Regions from separate parts of the Alteromonas fortis genome, predicted to be linked through region 1. Evidence: predicted binding sites of a transcription regulator. Region 1 holds the regulator's gene; each other region holds the start of a gene.
The links. Region 1 encodes sigma-54, which starts transcription at its own class of promoters, with help from an activator protein. Its sites were predicted from a motif close to GTTGGCACGNNNNTNGNNT; they were not measured.
Positions count from the first base shown of each region.

Region 2: the regulator sigma-54 is predicted to act here: its motif matches at 3,860-3,878, upstream of glnK (P-II family nitrogen regulator).
Region 3: the regulator sigma-54 is predicted to act here: its motif matches at 3,602-3,620, upstream of flhA (flagellar biosynthesis protein FlhA).

Region 1 is NZ_LR812090.1:808,196-812,992, forward strand. Features, by position in the region: gene mgtE (magnesium transporter) at 1-962, opposite strand, end outside; gene PCAR9_RS03595 (HPr family phosphocarrier protein) at 1,138-1,410, opposite strand; gene rapZ (RNase adapter RapZ) at 1,410-2,255, opposite strand; gene ptsN (PTS IIA-like nitrogen regulatory protein PtsN) at 2,339-2,782, opposite strand; gene hpf (ribosome hibernation promoting factor) at 2,796-3,083, opposite strand; gene PCAR9_RS03615 (RNA polymerase factor sigma-54) at 3,114-4,595, opposite strand; gene lptB (LPS export ABC transporter ATP-binding protein) at 4,669-4,797, opposite strand, start outside.
Region 2 is NZ_LR812090.1:384,298-389,094, forward strand. Features, by position in the region: gene PCAR9_RS01665 (hypothetical protein) at 258-542, opposite strand; gene PCAR9_RS01670 (DUF808 domain-containing protein) at 956-1,879, opposite strand; gene PCAR9_RS01675 (AraC family transcriptional regulator) at 2,008-2,787, shown strand; gene PCAR9_RS01680 (hypothetical protein) at 2,860-3,702, opposite strand; gene glnK (P-II family nitrogen regulator) at 3,945-4,283, shown strand; gene amtB (ammonium transporter AmtB) at 4,316-4,797, shown strand, end outside.
Region 3 is NZ_LR812090.1:1,143,995-1,148,791, reverse strand. Features, by position in the region: gene PCAR9_RS04985 (MinD/ParA family protein) at 1-2, opposite strand, end outside; gene flhF (flagellar biosynthesis GTPase FlhF) at 8-1,417, opposite strand; gene flhA (flagellar biosynthesis protein FlhA) at 1,447-3,546, opposite strand; gene flhB (flagellar biosynthesis protein FlhB) at 3,713-4,797, opposite strand, start outside.

The DNA.
Region 1 (4,797 bases):
ATAGCTAACACAGCCAGTTGGCTGAGTGTTGCTTCGAATAAGTCGCTCACCATGGCGGCCATTAGCGCCGTCACCAAGTTTACCGCCAGCCACACCGAGCGTCGTTTGGTACTTTGCATAACCGGTGCAAAGGTATCTTCGTCGTCATCAAGACCCGCCATACTCATCATTGAGTGCTCGGCGTCTTCACGAATAATATCAACCACGTCGTCAATGGTAATTCGGCCCACTAAGCGATGATTCTCATCAACTACGGGCGCTGAAAGCCAGTTATATCGCTCGAAAAGGCTAGCAACTTCATCGTCTGGCATATTCACAGGAATCGCTTCAGATTCCTCATCCATAACATCAGACACTTTGTCGTCGGTATCTGCGGTAAGTAAACGGGTAACCGGAACAATACCAACTAGGTTGTCGGTCCTATTTACTACATAGAAGGTGTCTGTATTTTCTGGTAACTCACCTTTTAAACGAATGTAACGTAGAACCACATCAATGGTGACATCAGGACGCAAGGTAATGGTGTCGGTGTTCATGATGAAACCAGCGGTTTCTTCACCGTAAGACAGTGCTTGCTCTGCACGTACGCGGTCTTGGGCATCCATTGAATCGAGAATGTCTGCCAACACAGGTTCAGGAAGACTACTCAGCGTTTCTGCTAAATCATCGGTATCCATCTCTTCAAGTGCGTCAACCACGTTGGCGGGGAGCATCTTTGTTATAATACCGTTTCGAACATCGTCAGACAGTTCTTCTAAAATGTCGCCGTGAAAATCGCTATCAATTAACTCCCACAACTCATCACGGGTCCTGCTTGGACTAGACTCAAGAATATGCGCAACGTCTGAAGGAGGAAGTTCAAGCAGAAGCTTACGTACAGATACAAACTGACCGTTTATTAACGCTGCGTTGAGTGCACGTAATTGGGTTTGTACGTATTTAGAAACAAGCGCTTCTGCCATAAGGCGTTATTCCTACTATGCTGAGATGGAAAAATAGAGACTGTTTTAGCCTAAGTGTGCGTAGAATATCGCAATTATATTAAGTCTGTCATGATAATTGCGTGGCTTTTACGCAAGAATTTGGAATTACTAAGTTAGCTGTTGATTAATTCGTCAAGAGTGAAGCGTGTTGAGACTATTCGTCTTCGTTAAATCTGCCCTCGATAAGTTCTTCAATAGCAGCAAGTGCATCGACCGCGTCATCACCATCGACAATAACATCTACCTGTTCGCCCTGATGACTTTCCAGCATCATCAAGCCTAAAACGCTACTTGCATCGGCTTCTTTATCACCTTTTTTCAAAATGATTTTGGCATCAAATTGATTAGCAAGCTTAACCAATTGCGTGGCTGCTCTAGCGTGTAAACCTAGTTTATTAACGATAGTAAGCGTTTTTTGAATAGTCATTACTGGTTAAGCTCTCGGTGACGAATTTGAACATCAGGATGTATTTCACTGAAGGTTTTCGACAAGGTTTGGGCAATATAGACAGAGCGGTGCTGGCCGCCAGTGCAACCAATCGCTACCGTTACATAGCTTCTATTGTTGCGCTCTAGGTGAGGAAGCCATGTGGTCATTAAGTTCTGTATCTGCCAGATAAATTTGGTTACTACAGGTTGTGAGCCTAAAAATACCTCCACGGGGGCATCTAACCCAGTAAGGTGTCTAAGGTCAGGTTCCCAATGAGGGTTGGGAAGGAAGCGCGCATCAAAAACATAATCTGCGTCTTTAGGAATGCCATGTTTAAAGCCAAACGACTCAAACACAAGCACAAGGCGTGAGCTTTTCTTACCCAGGATACGCTCTCGAATTAACTCTGCCAGTTGGTGAATGGTAAGCTTATCTGTGTCTAAATATAAATCTGCGCGTTCAGCAATAGGAGCAAGGAGCGCAGATTCTGCTCTGATAGCTTCTGATAGAGACTTATTTAGTTTAGCTAAAGGATGAAGACGGCGAGTTTCGCTAAACCGCTTGACCAGTACGTCATCGCTTGCGTCAATGTACACTATAGTCATCGACCAAGAAGAAGGCAGATAATCTAGAATCTCTACCAAGTCATCTGGATTTTTGGGAAGATTCCTTACGTCGATACTTACTGCAACTTGGTCGTATTCATCAACAACAGTATGGGTGAGGGTGGGAAGCAAATTTACTGGGATATTATCAACACAGTAATAACCTAAGTCTTCCAAAGCGCGAAGTGCGACAGACTTACCAGACCCTGAACGACCACTGATTATGATCAGCTTCACCTAAACTCTCCCTTATATTCTGGTTTCATCACATACGCGTTGTTGAATAAAGCGCCTATCTATAATGTATAGGCTCTTATGGCTTAACTTAATGCAGAAATAATCTCGTCGCTGGTTGTTGCACGGCGTATTGTTTTAATTGTTTCTTTGTCACTGAGCTTACCTGCTACGGTAGCCAGTGTTTGAAGGTGTCCTTCGGTTTGCTCTTCGGGAACGAGTAGCGCAAAAAATATGTCTACGGGCTTTTCATCTAGGGCATCAAAGTTGATAGCTGGTGTGCTTGTTACAACAATTGCTATTACCTTCTCAAGGCCAGCCAGGCGACCGTGAGGCAGTGCTATGCCGTTGCCAATACCCGTGCTACCCATACGTTCTCGAGCCATTAAGCTATTTAAAACCGTTGCCTGGTCGATGTTATCATTTTGCTTGGCAGCGATATCAGCGATGATCTCAAGAATTCGCTTTTTACTATTACACTGAACCGCACACTCGGTGCGGTCCAGACTTACGATGGCTTGTATATCCATACTTAATTAACTACTAATGTTTTTTCAGTTTTTCCTTATGCTTGATTACCTGCCGGTCGAGTTTATCAACCATGCTGTCAATCGCCGCATACATGTCGGTATTTTCTGAGGATGCGAATACTTCAGCGCCACTTAAATGAACAGTCGCTTCGGCTTTTTGATTTAATTTTTCAACGTTCAGGATGACATGCACATTAGAAATGTGATCAAAGTGACGTTCAAGTTTGCTGAACTTCGTATCGACATAATTACGCAAAGAGTCGGTGATTTCGACATGATGACCAGTGAGGTTGATTTGCATATTTCGTCTTCCTTATATATTTAAGCCTAGTTAAATAAGGCTTTTGCGTTGGTTCGACGGTGGGATCGATAACGATTCCCGATATTTTGCTATTGTTCGCCGAGCGACTTTTATGCCTTGCTCTGCCAACAACGAAGCAATCTTGCTATCACTTAGCGGCTTGCTAGGATTTTCCGCAGCCACTAACTTCTTGATCAATGCACGAATCGCTGTAGATGAACATTCACCACCTGACTCAGTTGCTACGTGGCTTGAGAAGAAATACTTCAATTCGAAGATACCACGAGGCGTATGCATATACTTTTGCGTTGTCACACGGGAAATAGTCGATTCGTGCATATCTACCATTTCTGCGACATCATTTAGCACCATTGGTTTCATCATTTCCGGGCCGTGCTCAAAAAAGCCCATTTGCTGCTGCACAATACAATTTGCGACCTTCATTAAGGTATCGTTACGAGATTCAAGGCTCTTTATGAACCACTTGGCCTCTTGCATGTGTGAGCGGATGAATTGTGAATCGCTACTGTTCTTAGCACGGCGACTCATTGCTGCGTACTGTTGATTTACGCTTAATTTCGGCAGACTGTCGGGGTTCAGCTCAACCACCCAACGGCCATTTTTCTTGGTTACTGAGACATCAGGAATAACGTACTCAGGCTCTTTAGTAACTAAAGCACTACCTGGGCGAGGATTCAAGGTTTGAAGTAAACGCATTGCTTCGCGCAGCTGATCTTCTTTTAATCGGCTCTTACGCATTAGGGTGCGGTAGTCTTTACTGCTCAGTAAATCTGAATATTCCTCAATAAGCTGCTTCGCTTCAGAAAGCCACGGCGTGTCTTCTGAAAACTGGCGCAATTGCACCATAAGACATTCTTGAGGGGTACGAGAACCTGAACCAATGGGGTCGAACATTTGAATGCGCTTAAGTACACATTCTATTTCGTCCATTTCGATAGGCTCTTCAAGATCATCATCGTTGACCGCTTCTAAGATATCGTCAAGAGTAACGGTCAAATAACCTGATTCGTCAATCGAATCGATGATTGCAGTAGCAATGGCGCGGTCAGTATCCGAAAAATGAGTGAGGCGCATTTGCCAAAGCAAGTGCTCTTGGATGTCTTCAGTGGTTTCACCTTGAAAGATTTGTTCATCATCATTAGATGGACCAGGTGCAGGCGCAGAAGAAGCGGAATAATACTCATCCCAAGTGCTGTCGATAGGTAGCTCATCGGGAAGGTCATTCTTCTCCAGTGCATCTCCTGCTTCTAGCGTGTCGCTTGATGCAGAAGCTGTCGCTTCAGCAGCGCTATCGTCACTATCGACATTGTTCTTTTCTACTTGTGGCTCGTCGTTACCTTCTTCCACTTCTAAAAGCGGATTAGAGTCGAGCGCTTCTTGAATCTCTTGCTGAAGATCAAGCGTAGAAAGCTGCAGCAGCTTAATGGCCTGCTGCAGCTGAGGTGTCATGGTAAGTTGTTGGCTAAATTTTAGCTGTAAAGATGGTTTCATCTACGTCTTATTTAAATGCTCTAAATTAAATATACCAGAGCGAAACTGAAAAGTGACAATTCGGTTACACTAACTATAGCCTGAATTGTTCGCCTAGGTATACGTCCCTTACTTTTTGATTACTTAAAACCTGTTCCGCAGTTCCTTGCGCAATAAGCTCGCCATGACTCACAATGTACGCTTTTTCGCAAACATCCAATGT
Region 2 (4,797 bases), 420 kb from region 1:
GTAAGAAGATAGAAAACACAATCACTTGGCTGGGATACAGTCCGTGCTTTCTATCTCCCTCTGGAGTAAAAGGCCCAGGGAAGGCAAATCTTTTAGCGGTAGTCGGTTAGGTTCCTATTTGTTTTTATTGCGTTTTCAGTGACCTTTCTGAAGGAATAGGCGCGCTGTAGAAAACACCAGCGCACTTACAGCAAACGCAATAACCGGCCCGAGTACTATCATAAATAGGGTTGCGGCGGTTAACATGTGCACTCTCCTTATGCGTCGTTATCGTCCGAGCTGACTGACTCAATTGGTGTAATAGTTATTTCTGCAATCAATGAGCGGGCTTTTTCTACTTCTGGTTCAAATGTGTGACTTTTAGTTAACACGTCATAGGTCACATCCAGCGCTAAGTTCTGCTTTACGTCATTCATGGCGCTTTCAACGATAAAATCTGTATGTGAAACAATGTTGTTCTGAGATTCGTCAGCGAATGCTGCTGCGCTCAATACGCTAGTTGCTAAAGTTAGTGCAGTGAAAGTTTTGCGACCGATAAACATAGTAATCTCCTAAAAAAGTAAGTTAGACACTGCACTTGAACATACTGCGTGGCAGCTATCATGTTGCTAAAGGTTTCGATAATAAGTCGTTATCAATTAACAATTAGTTTATAGCGAGGGATGTGCCAACTCGTTAAAAAAGTCTATGTACTTGAAATTGTTGAACTTTGTTTTTCTTGGGAAAGTAGGTAAAAAGATTGCCTATTACAAAAATACTAAAATTTAGTGCTTTTCATATGAGTGTGGTCAAAATGACTAACGCAACGATTTAGAAAGCGTGAGCTAAGGTATTTTTTGTTAGATAAAGTGCTATAGGGAAGGTCAGCGGTACAGAAAACCGCGACGCCCTCCCTTAAGAGAGAAGGTGAAAAAGAAAAAAGACTAAACAAAAAGATAAAGCACAGAGCACGGCCCTAGGACTTTTTGCCTTTAAATTTGGAAACCATTGTCACTACTAGCGCAATGATAACGCCAGCAACAATACCTACTACGCCATCTGCCAGTATAGACATAACCAATGATGCGCTTGGGATAAGTGTGGTAAACCAGTCGGTAAAAATATGTAGAAAGCCTATGCTGTGAGTAAGGATGCCGCCGCCCACCAAGAACATTGCCACCGTACCCACTACCGCAAGGGTTTTCATTAGCGCGGGCGCGGCAACTAACAATGCTTTGCCGATAAATCGTTGAAGGGTGTTCATTGAGCCTGTTAGTGACTTACGAAGCATGTAAAGGCCCACGTCGTCCATTTTAACCAAGCCCGCGACTAGTCCATATACGCCAAGTGTAATGGCTAAGCTTAGTGCCACTAACACACCAATTTGCGTTGTGAGCGTTGCATCTGTCACGGTACCTAACGCAATAACAATGATTTCAGCAGATAATATAAAGTCGGTGCGTATAGCGCCTTTGATTTTATCTTGTTCAAAAGCCACCATATCAACATCGTCTTTAGAGAGCGCTTCAATTCGGGCTTCTCGTATTTCTTCCTCATCTTCATGGGGGAGATATTTATGAAGCAGTTTTTCAGCGCCTTCAAAACATAAATATAATCCGCCCAGCACCAATAACACGGTAATAAGTGAAGGTATGAAGGCACTTATGGCTAACGCTGCGGGAACCAAGATGGCCTTATTGATAAGCGAGCCTTTTGCAACAGCCCATACAACAGGCAGTTCTCTATCTGCTTTAACCCCTTGAACCTGATCGGCATTTACTGCTAAATCGTCACCTAAAACGCCCGCTGTTTTTTGTGCTGCGACTTTTGACATAGTTGCGATGTCATCCATTAACGTTGCAATATCATCAAGTAGGGCAAGTAAGTTAGCTGCGGCCACAGTGATTTTCCTTGTATTCGTTGTTATAAAGTGTGCTGTTTTTATGTTTCACTAACATAGCAAATCGGCAAGCGATAAGTAGTTGCGGCATACAAAGAATACGCGCAGCATCTTACCTTTGGCAACTTATGAATAACGTGACATCAGAGAAAAAGGCAGGAATCAGTGTGAGTAACGACAGAGAAATAGGTGAAGCAACACAATTACCGTCGCTTTCAGTTCGTTCTTATGCCAGAAAAGCCCGTAGTCACGCACATCCTTTTTATCAGTTAGTATTGCCTGTAAACGGGCATATAGAAATAGCGCAAGACTATTTTACAGGCAGCGTCGGTGTAGGGGAGGGAGTGTGTATTGCGCCCCTCGAAGTACATAGTTTTAGTGCGAACGAAAATGCAAAGTTTGTGGTTGCCGACTTACGTTCAGTACCAGTACAGTTGCAAGACAAACACAAGCCTATTTTCCAGGTTAATACCGCCCTTCAAGCTTTCTTAAGTTTTGTCGAAGTGCAGTTAACCAATTACGCTTTTTACGGGCACGATGAAATGACTGCGTTATTTCAGGTATTGCTGGCAAAAAGTGAGGTGGGCGCGGGAGCAGACAAGCGAATCACCCAAGTAATAAGCCACATACATGGTGACTTAGGGGCATCGCATACGTTGCAGTTGCTTTCAGAGATGGCCTGTATGGGAACCACACAGTTCAAAACTCGGTTTAAACAAGCCACTGGGCTTAGCTTACGTGATTACCTAGTGAAGATAAGGATGGAGAAAGCCAAAGCGCTGCTTAGAAATACCGATACGCCTATGTCGAGCATAGCTCAAACCACGGGTTATGAAGACGTTGCGGCATTCAGCCGTCGGTTTAAAACGTATTTCGGGCAACCACCAAAGACTTTTAAGAGAAAGTGATACGCCTTGCTAAAGGGGAGCTCTCGTTAGCTACGGACTACTATAAAAAAGCAAAGCAATAATCAACACGCTCTAGTTTTTATTTTCATCTTGGGGTAATTTTTTCACTCTAGCGTCTATAAAACGTTTGTGATCGTCCATTTTGGTGCATTTCAGGCTACCACCCGCAATCCCACTCAATATCGCCAAGGTTTTATTGGTCGTACTGCTACAGTTTACGCGCTTTGAAGGGCGTCGATTTTCTTTTGCTTGTATTTGCTGTGTGCTTGGCCCGCTTAATATAGGGCTGTTTTTTTGTTCTTGAAATTCTCTTGCTGCTTGTTTAGCGTCTTCAGCGAGTTTGTTGTTGTTATATTCTTCAAAATAGCGTGCAGCCCCGTCTTTAACCGATAGGTTTAACGAACCCGCCCGTCGATTTATATCATTGGAAAGACTCGAGGACGGCGGCGTTTTATCCGGCTTACTTTCAACCGGTGCTAGCTGTTCCTCAGTCGCTGGGTTTATCTCTTGGTGGGCTTCTACTTTTTCTGATGGTTTGGTTTTACTATCAGTCGCTTGCGGACTCTTAAACACATCAGGCTTAAGCTCGTTATTACGTGTTTCATTAAGGCGTTCAACCTGCTTATCTTCTGTCACTTGAGGTCGTGGCATGGGAGGGTAATACAGACGAGCTTTTATCTCGGCTGTTCGCTCCAAAATGTTTACACGTGCTTTTTGATCATCAATACTCAACTGAGAAAGTAAGACAACCAAAATCACCCCAAATACGTGTACACCGCCTGAAATTAATAGCGGCCGCCACGCCGTTTTTTTAGCAAGGGCATGGTGTTCGATGCTGCGTTCAGGCGCAAAGAAAGTAGGAGTGATAGTTGTCATTGTAAACAACAGACCATTCACGCTATCGAATAGTTCCATCCTAATTTCATCGCTCTTTTTAGACACCTTACCTCAGTATTTTCTTCGGCCGCTTCATTGTTGGGCAATTTTTAGCTCGTGCACCATTAATGTGCATTATTTTTGTGCAAGGTCCGCTTGTTTGTGGCTATATATATGATTTTTATATGGAAACATTTGTGGCATGGCTCTTGGTTTATCTTCCCGTAGTTGGAAACACGACCATAAATCACAGAATAACCAAAACAAACTGGGAGCAACTCATGAAACTAGTCACAGCGATCATCAAGCCGTTCAAGCTAGATGATGTTCGTGAAGCCATTTCAGAAATCGGTATCGACGGTCTGACCGTGACCGAAGTGAAGGGCTTTGGACGTCAAAAAGGACACACTGAACTTTACCGCGGAGCGGAATATCAGGTGGATTTTCTACCTAAAGTCAAACTGGAAATTGCTGTTCAGGATGATCAAGTAGAGCGCCTGGTAGAAGCCATCGTTGGCGCTGCCAAAACAGGCAAAATTGGAGACGGCAAGGTGTTTGTTTATGACCTTGAACACGCCGTTCGTATTCGAACTGGTGAGTCGGATAGCGACGCGCTGTAAGCCACAACGATATATTTGCGGAGAAAACCATAATGGAAATCACTTTTGAACTTGGGTATGCGCTAGATACCTTTTATTTTCTAATCTGCGGTGCACTGGTTATGTGGATGGCTGCAGGTTTTGCGATGCTTGAAGCTGGTCTAGTTCGAGCGAAAAACACCACAGAAATTCTAACTAAAAACGTGGCACTATTTGCAATTGCTTGCACCATGTACATGATCTGCGGCTACGGAATTATGTATGGCGGTGGCGACTGGGGTCCATTCCTAAGCGGTATCATGGCTGATGGCGCTACAGGTGTAGCTGAAGAACCAGCAACATATGCACCTTCTGCTGACTTCTTCTTCCAAGTAGTATTTGTTGCAACAGCAATGTCTATTGTATCTGGTGCGGTTGCTGAGCGTATGAAGCTTTGGGCATTCCTAGCGTTTGCAGTTGTCATGACGGGCTTCATCTATCCAATGGAAGGTGCTTGGACATGGGGCGGCGAAGCCGTATTCGGTATGTATACACT
Region 3 (4,797 bases), 340 kb from region 1:
ATACTGCTTATGCTGTTTTAATTGCGTTGTTACCACTAGTATGATTCAAACCGTACTTTTTATAAAGCTTTGCAGCAGCGGAAACCAAAGATTTCGCTTCTGCAATCTTAATGTCTTCAGGCACTTTTTGACCATCGGTGACATAACTAACCGGTAGTTGATATTCAACCGCTGCACTAAGTACCTCTCCTAAAGAGTAGCACTCATCTAACTTTGTGAAAATACAGCCACTTAGTTCAATATCGTCATAGGCTTGAATGATTCTCTGCAAAGCCGGATATTGCGTATTGGCTTGCGCTACCAAATATTTTTTAACTTTTGGCATTTGGCCATTGTCGAACTGCTTAATTTGCTTAATTAATCGACTATCACGCTGACTAAAACCTGCTGTATCAATCAATACTAGTCGCTTATGACGAAGTTGGAACAATAAATCTGCAAGTTCTTCACTAGTTTGCGCTTTTCGCACAGTACAGCCAATAATTTTTCCGTATGTCGCTAGTTGCTCATAGGCTGCAATTCTATACGTATCAATAGTAATCATAGCCACCGATTCTGCACCATATTTCTGCGCGTAGCGGGCGGCCAACTTTGCAACTGTGGTTGTTTTACCTGTACCAGTAGGCCCAACTAATGCAACAGCACCTTGTGAGCTAAGTATATCGTTTCCGGTAACATTTATGCGATTAGCCAATAGGTTAAGAAGATATACCCACGCGTCACGTTCGTTGTAATGAGCCGGTGTATAGCTAATCAGTTGTGTTGCTAGTGCACTACTCAGCCCCATATCGGTTAATCGCGTGACCAGATATTGATGAACAGGTTTTTGACGCTTGTTCTTCGCTTCCATTAAGTCAGCAACTTGATACTGCAATACGTCGCGAAGTGAAGCTAACTCTTCTTTGATTTGAGCTAGTTCAGCTGACTGGGATACAGGTGTTTCACCCATACTTGACGCCTGGTGCTCAGGAAAAGTCTCTTGCTCGACAACATCTTGAGCTGGCGATTGTGTTCCAAGGTCGTCGATAAACGCTTCTGAAAAATCTAAGTGAGAGGCAATTTCGTTGGCGTGCTTAGCGTTCGCTGACATTGGCTGTTTTGGTTGTGCAGAACTGCTTGCAACTGGGTTTCCACCATGCTGCTTTTCCAGCAACGCTTTTAAGCTGTCAGGACCGTCATCGCCAATAATTTCACTTAAGCTAGGCACAGCCTTTTGGCCAGGTGTTTTTGCCGCGGCTTGTGGTGCTGCCTTAGGCGTGAAAAGCTTAGCTTCAGGCTCTTTGTCGTAGGCTGCTACAAGCTCGATGCCGTCAGCGACTTTGCGATTTGACATGATCACAGCATCACTGCCCAACTCAGCTTTAACTTGGCTTAGCGCCTCACGCATATCTTTGCCGAAGAAACGTCTAATTTTCATTGCAACCTCTCCAATCACCCAGTGTCAGATTATTGACCGACCGAACTGACTATTTTTATTTGTTTGTCGTCAGGCACTTCTTGGTATGAAAGAACATGCAGCCCAACAACAGAATACTTTAAGAAGCGAGACAGAACGGGTCGTAGCATGCCTGAGGTAAGGAGTACTGCAGGTTCCCCTTCTAACTCTTGCTGCTGACTGGCTTGCTGCAATGATTTTTGCAGCTTGTCTGCCAGACCTGGTTCGATACCAGCACCGTCTTCGCCACCTGCTTGAAGGGACTGGTGCAACATCTGTTCCAACTCTGGCGCCAAGGTTATGACAGGTATCTCTTTCGCCCCTTGGGTAATTTCTTGAACGATTAAACGCTTGAGTGCTATACGCACTGCAGACACCAGTACATCTGGGTCTTGGCTTCGTGTACCGTATTCACTAAGAGTCTGAACAATGGTGCGCATATCGCGAATAGGCACACCTTCAAATAGCAAGGTTTGCAGCACTTTCACAACTGTACTAAGCGGCAGAATATCGGGTACTAAACCTTCAACTAATTTAGGGTGCTGTTTGGCGAGCATATCTAAAAGCTGCTGCGCTTCTTCATGCCCAAGTAACTGATAGGCGTTATTGGAAAGTAACTGACTAAGATGAGTCGCAACAACAGTGGCGGCATCAACAACCGTGTATCCAAGAGTTTGCGCGTGCTCGCGCTTATTAGGCTTAATCCACACCGCATCTAACCCGAAAGCAGGGTCTTTAGTAGCGCGCCCCTCTAATTTTCCGAACACTTGTCCGGGGTTAATGGCAAGTTCTTCGTCGTGACTTATAACGGAATCGCCAATAGTGACGCCGAGCATAGCGATGGTGTAAGTGTTAGGCTCTAAGTCTAAGTTGTCGCGTATATGAACAGGTGGAATAAGGAAGCCGAGTTCTTGGGAAAGTTTTTTACGCACGCCTTTAATTCGTGTCAACAACTCGCCACCTTGAGATTTATCAACAAGAGGAATTAAGCGATAGCCCACTTCTAAACCAATGGTATCCACCTGCTGAACGTCGTCCCATCCCAGCTCTTTAACTTCAGGTGCAACAGTTTCGTCTTTTGCAATGTTCTCTGGTAATTGAGGTTCTGCAGCTTTCTTCTTAGCTTGAACTGTCTGCCAATACGCAAACCCTGCAATCAAAAATGAAAAACCCAAGAATGCGATATGAGGCATACCCGGGATGATACCCATGACGAAAAGCACGCCTGATGCAATATAAAGCGCTTGATTATTGCCTAGCTGGCCACGGATTTCTTTTCCCATTTCCTGGGTTTCGTTTTCACGAGTAACGATAATCGCCGTAGCTACCGAAAGTAGTAATGAAGGTATCTGCGCCACCAAACCATCACCAATGGTCAAGATGGTGTAGATCTCTATGGCATTTCCAAATGAGAGATCGTGCTGAATCATGCCTATAAATAACCCGCCAACGATATTGATGAGCATGATAAAAAGACCGGCAACCGCATCACCTTTTACAAACTTTGATGCACCGTCCATCGACCCGTAAAAGTCAGCCTCTGCGGTTATTTCTTCGCGACGCTGACGCGCTTGGTCTTGATCGATATAGCCTGCGTTCAGATCAGCGTCAATTGCCATTTGCTTACCTGGCATAGCATCCAAGGTAAAGCGAGCACTTACTTCTGAAATACGTCCCGCACCTGCGGTTACTACCTTGAAGTTAATAATAAGAAGGATAGCGAAGACAACAATACCCACAGCATAGTTACCGCCGATAACAACCGCACCGAAGGCTTCAATCACCTTCCCTGCTGCATCTCCCCCTTCGTGACCGTAAAGTAATACAACCCGCGTAGATGCAACGTTTAGTGCCAGACGCAGAACTGTCGCAATTAGTAGCACAAGTGGGAAAATACCAAAATCCACAGGCCGTTGAGTGAGTACCGCCACCAAAATGATGACGAGAGAGAGCGCAATATTAAAGCTAAACAATACGTCGAGTAAAAACGGCGGCATGGGTAGTATTACCATTCCCATGATTGCCAAAAGGACAATAGGCGCGCCTAAACCACTGGTAAAATTTTGCAGCTGATTTTTATCGAATCGCTGAAGATAACCGGATAACTGCATGGCTTGGTGTCTCTCTATCAGAAAATTGACGCTTTATGTAAATCTTCAATAGAGTTTTCAACTAACGTGCCAGCTTTATACAAAGCGGCATTTACATATACCAATAGACCCCAAAAGTATGCGATAAGTATAAAAAAGCCAAAAAAAACCGCAGTAAAATAGTCACTTAGCGACGGTATTCTGGAGGAATAGGCAAATCTCGTTTAAGTGGTTTAGGACGCTTACCCTTTCCTGCCCTATGTGCTTTAAGCTGATAGACGTGTGCTAGCACCTGCGCTACCGCCATAAATAAGGCGTTCGGAATTTCATCGTCGACTTCTGTCGAATAAAAGATGGCACGAGCAAGTACAGGAGAAGGTATTAAGGGTACGTCATTGGCGGTAGCAATTTTTCTGATATGCATGGCCAATTCATCAGCCCCTTTTGCCACCACAACAGGTGCTCTTACGCCCTGTTCATCATACTTAATCGCTACTGAAAAGTGAGTCGGGTTGGTTACTACCACGTCTGCCTGAGGTACTTCCTGCATCATGCGCTTGGTAGCTGCTTGATACTGCAAACGGCGAATACGGCCTTTAACCATAGGGTCGCCCTCTGCATTTTTGCGCTCGTCTTTAACCTCTTGCTTGGTCATTTTCATTTCTTTGTTGTGCTTATACATTTGATAAGGCACATCGATGAGCGCGATGGGGATCATGCCACATACTAGAATGAGAAATGCCCATTTAAGTATGTCCATAGCGTGAAACAGGTTGCCCGGATAGAGCTCCATATCTAAATGCAGCGCTTCATCTTCGAAGAACAACAGCGCCCCTATGGCCATACTGATGATAACCACAACTTTAGCGATAGATTTTAATAGCTCAACCAAGCCGTTCATACCGAACATTCGCTTGAAGCCCTGAATTGGACTCATTTTGGAGCCCTTAGGCTTTGCACCTTCCCAGGTAAAATTAAAACCACCAAGTGCAATAGAGCCATAGATGCCGGCTATCATGGCAACCACCATATAAAGCAACACGGCTGGACCTACCGCTGAGAAAGCTTCGCCCCAAGCGCCGAACATGTGGGTAGTATCATAAGTTTCGTCGCGAGAGAGAATAAACATTCGCTGGGTAAGCTTGAAAACAGATTCAGCAACCCATTCACCCACAAATAAAAACATAAAGGCGCTGACAATAAGCACTAAAGTTGTAGATAGTTCACGGGAACGGGCCAGCTGCCCTTTTTTTCGGGCATCTTCGAGTTTTT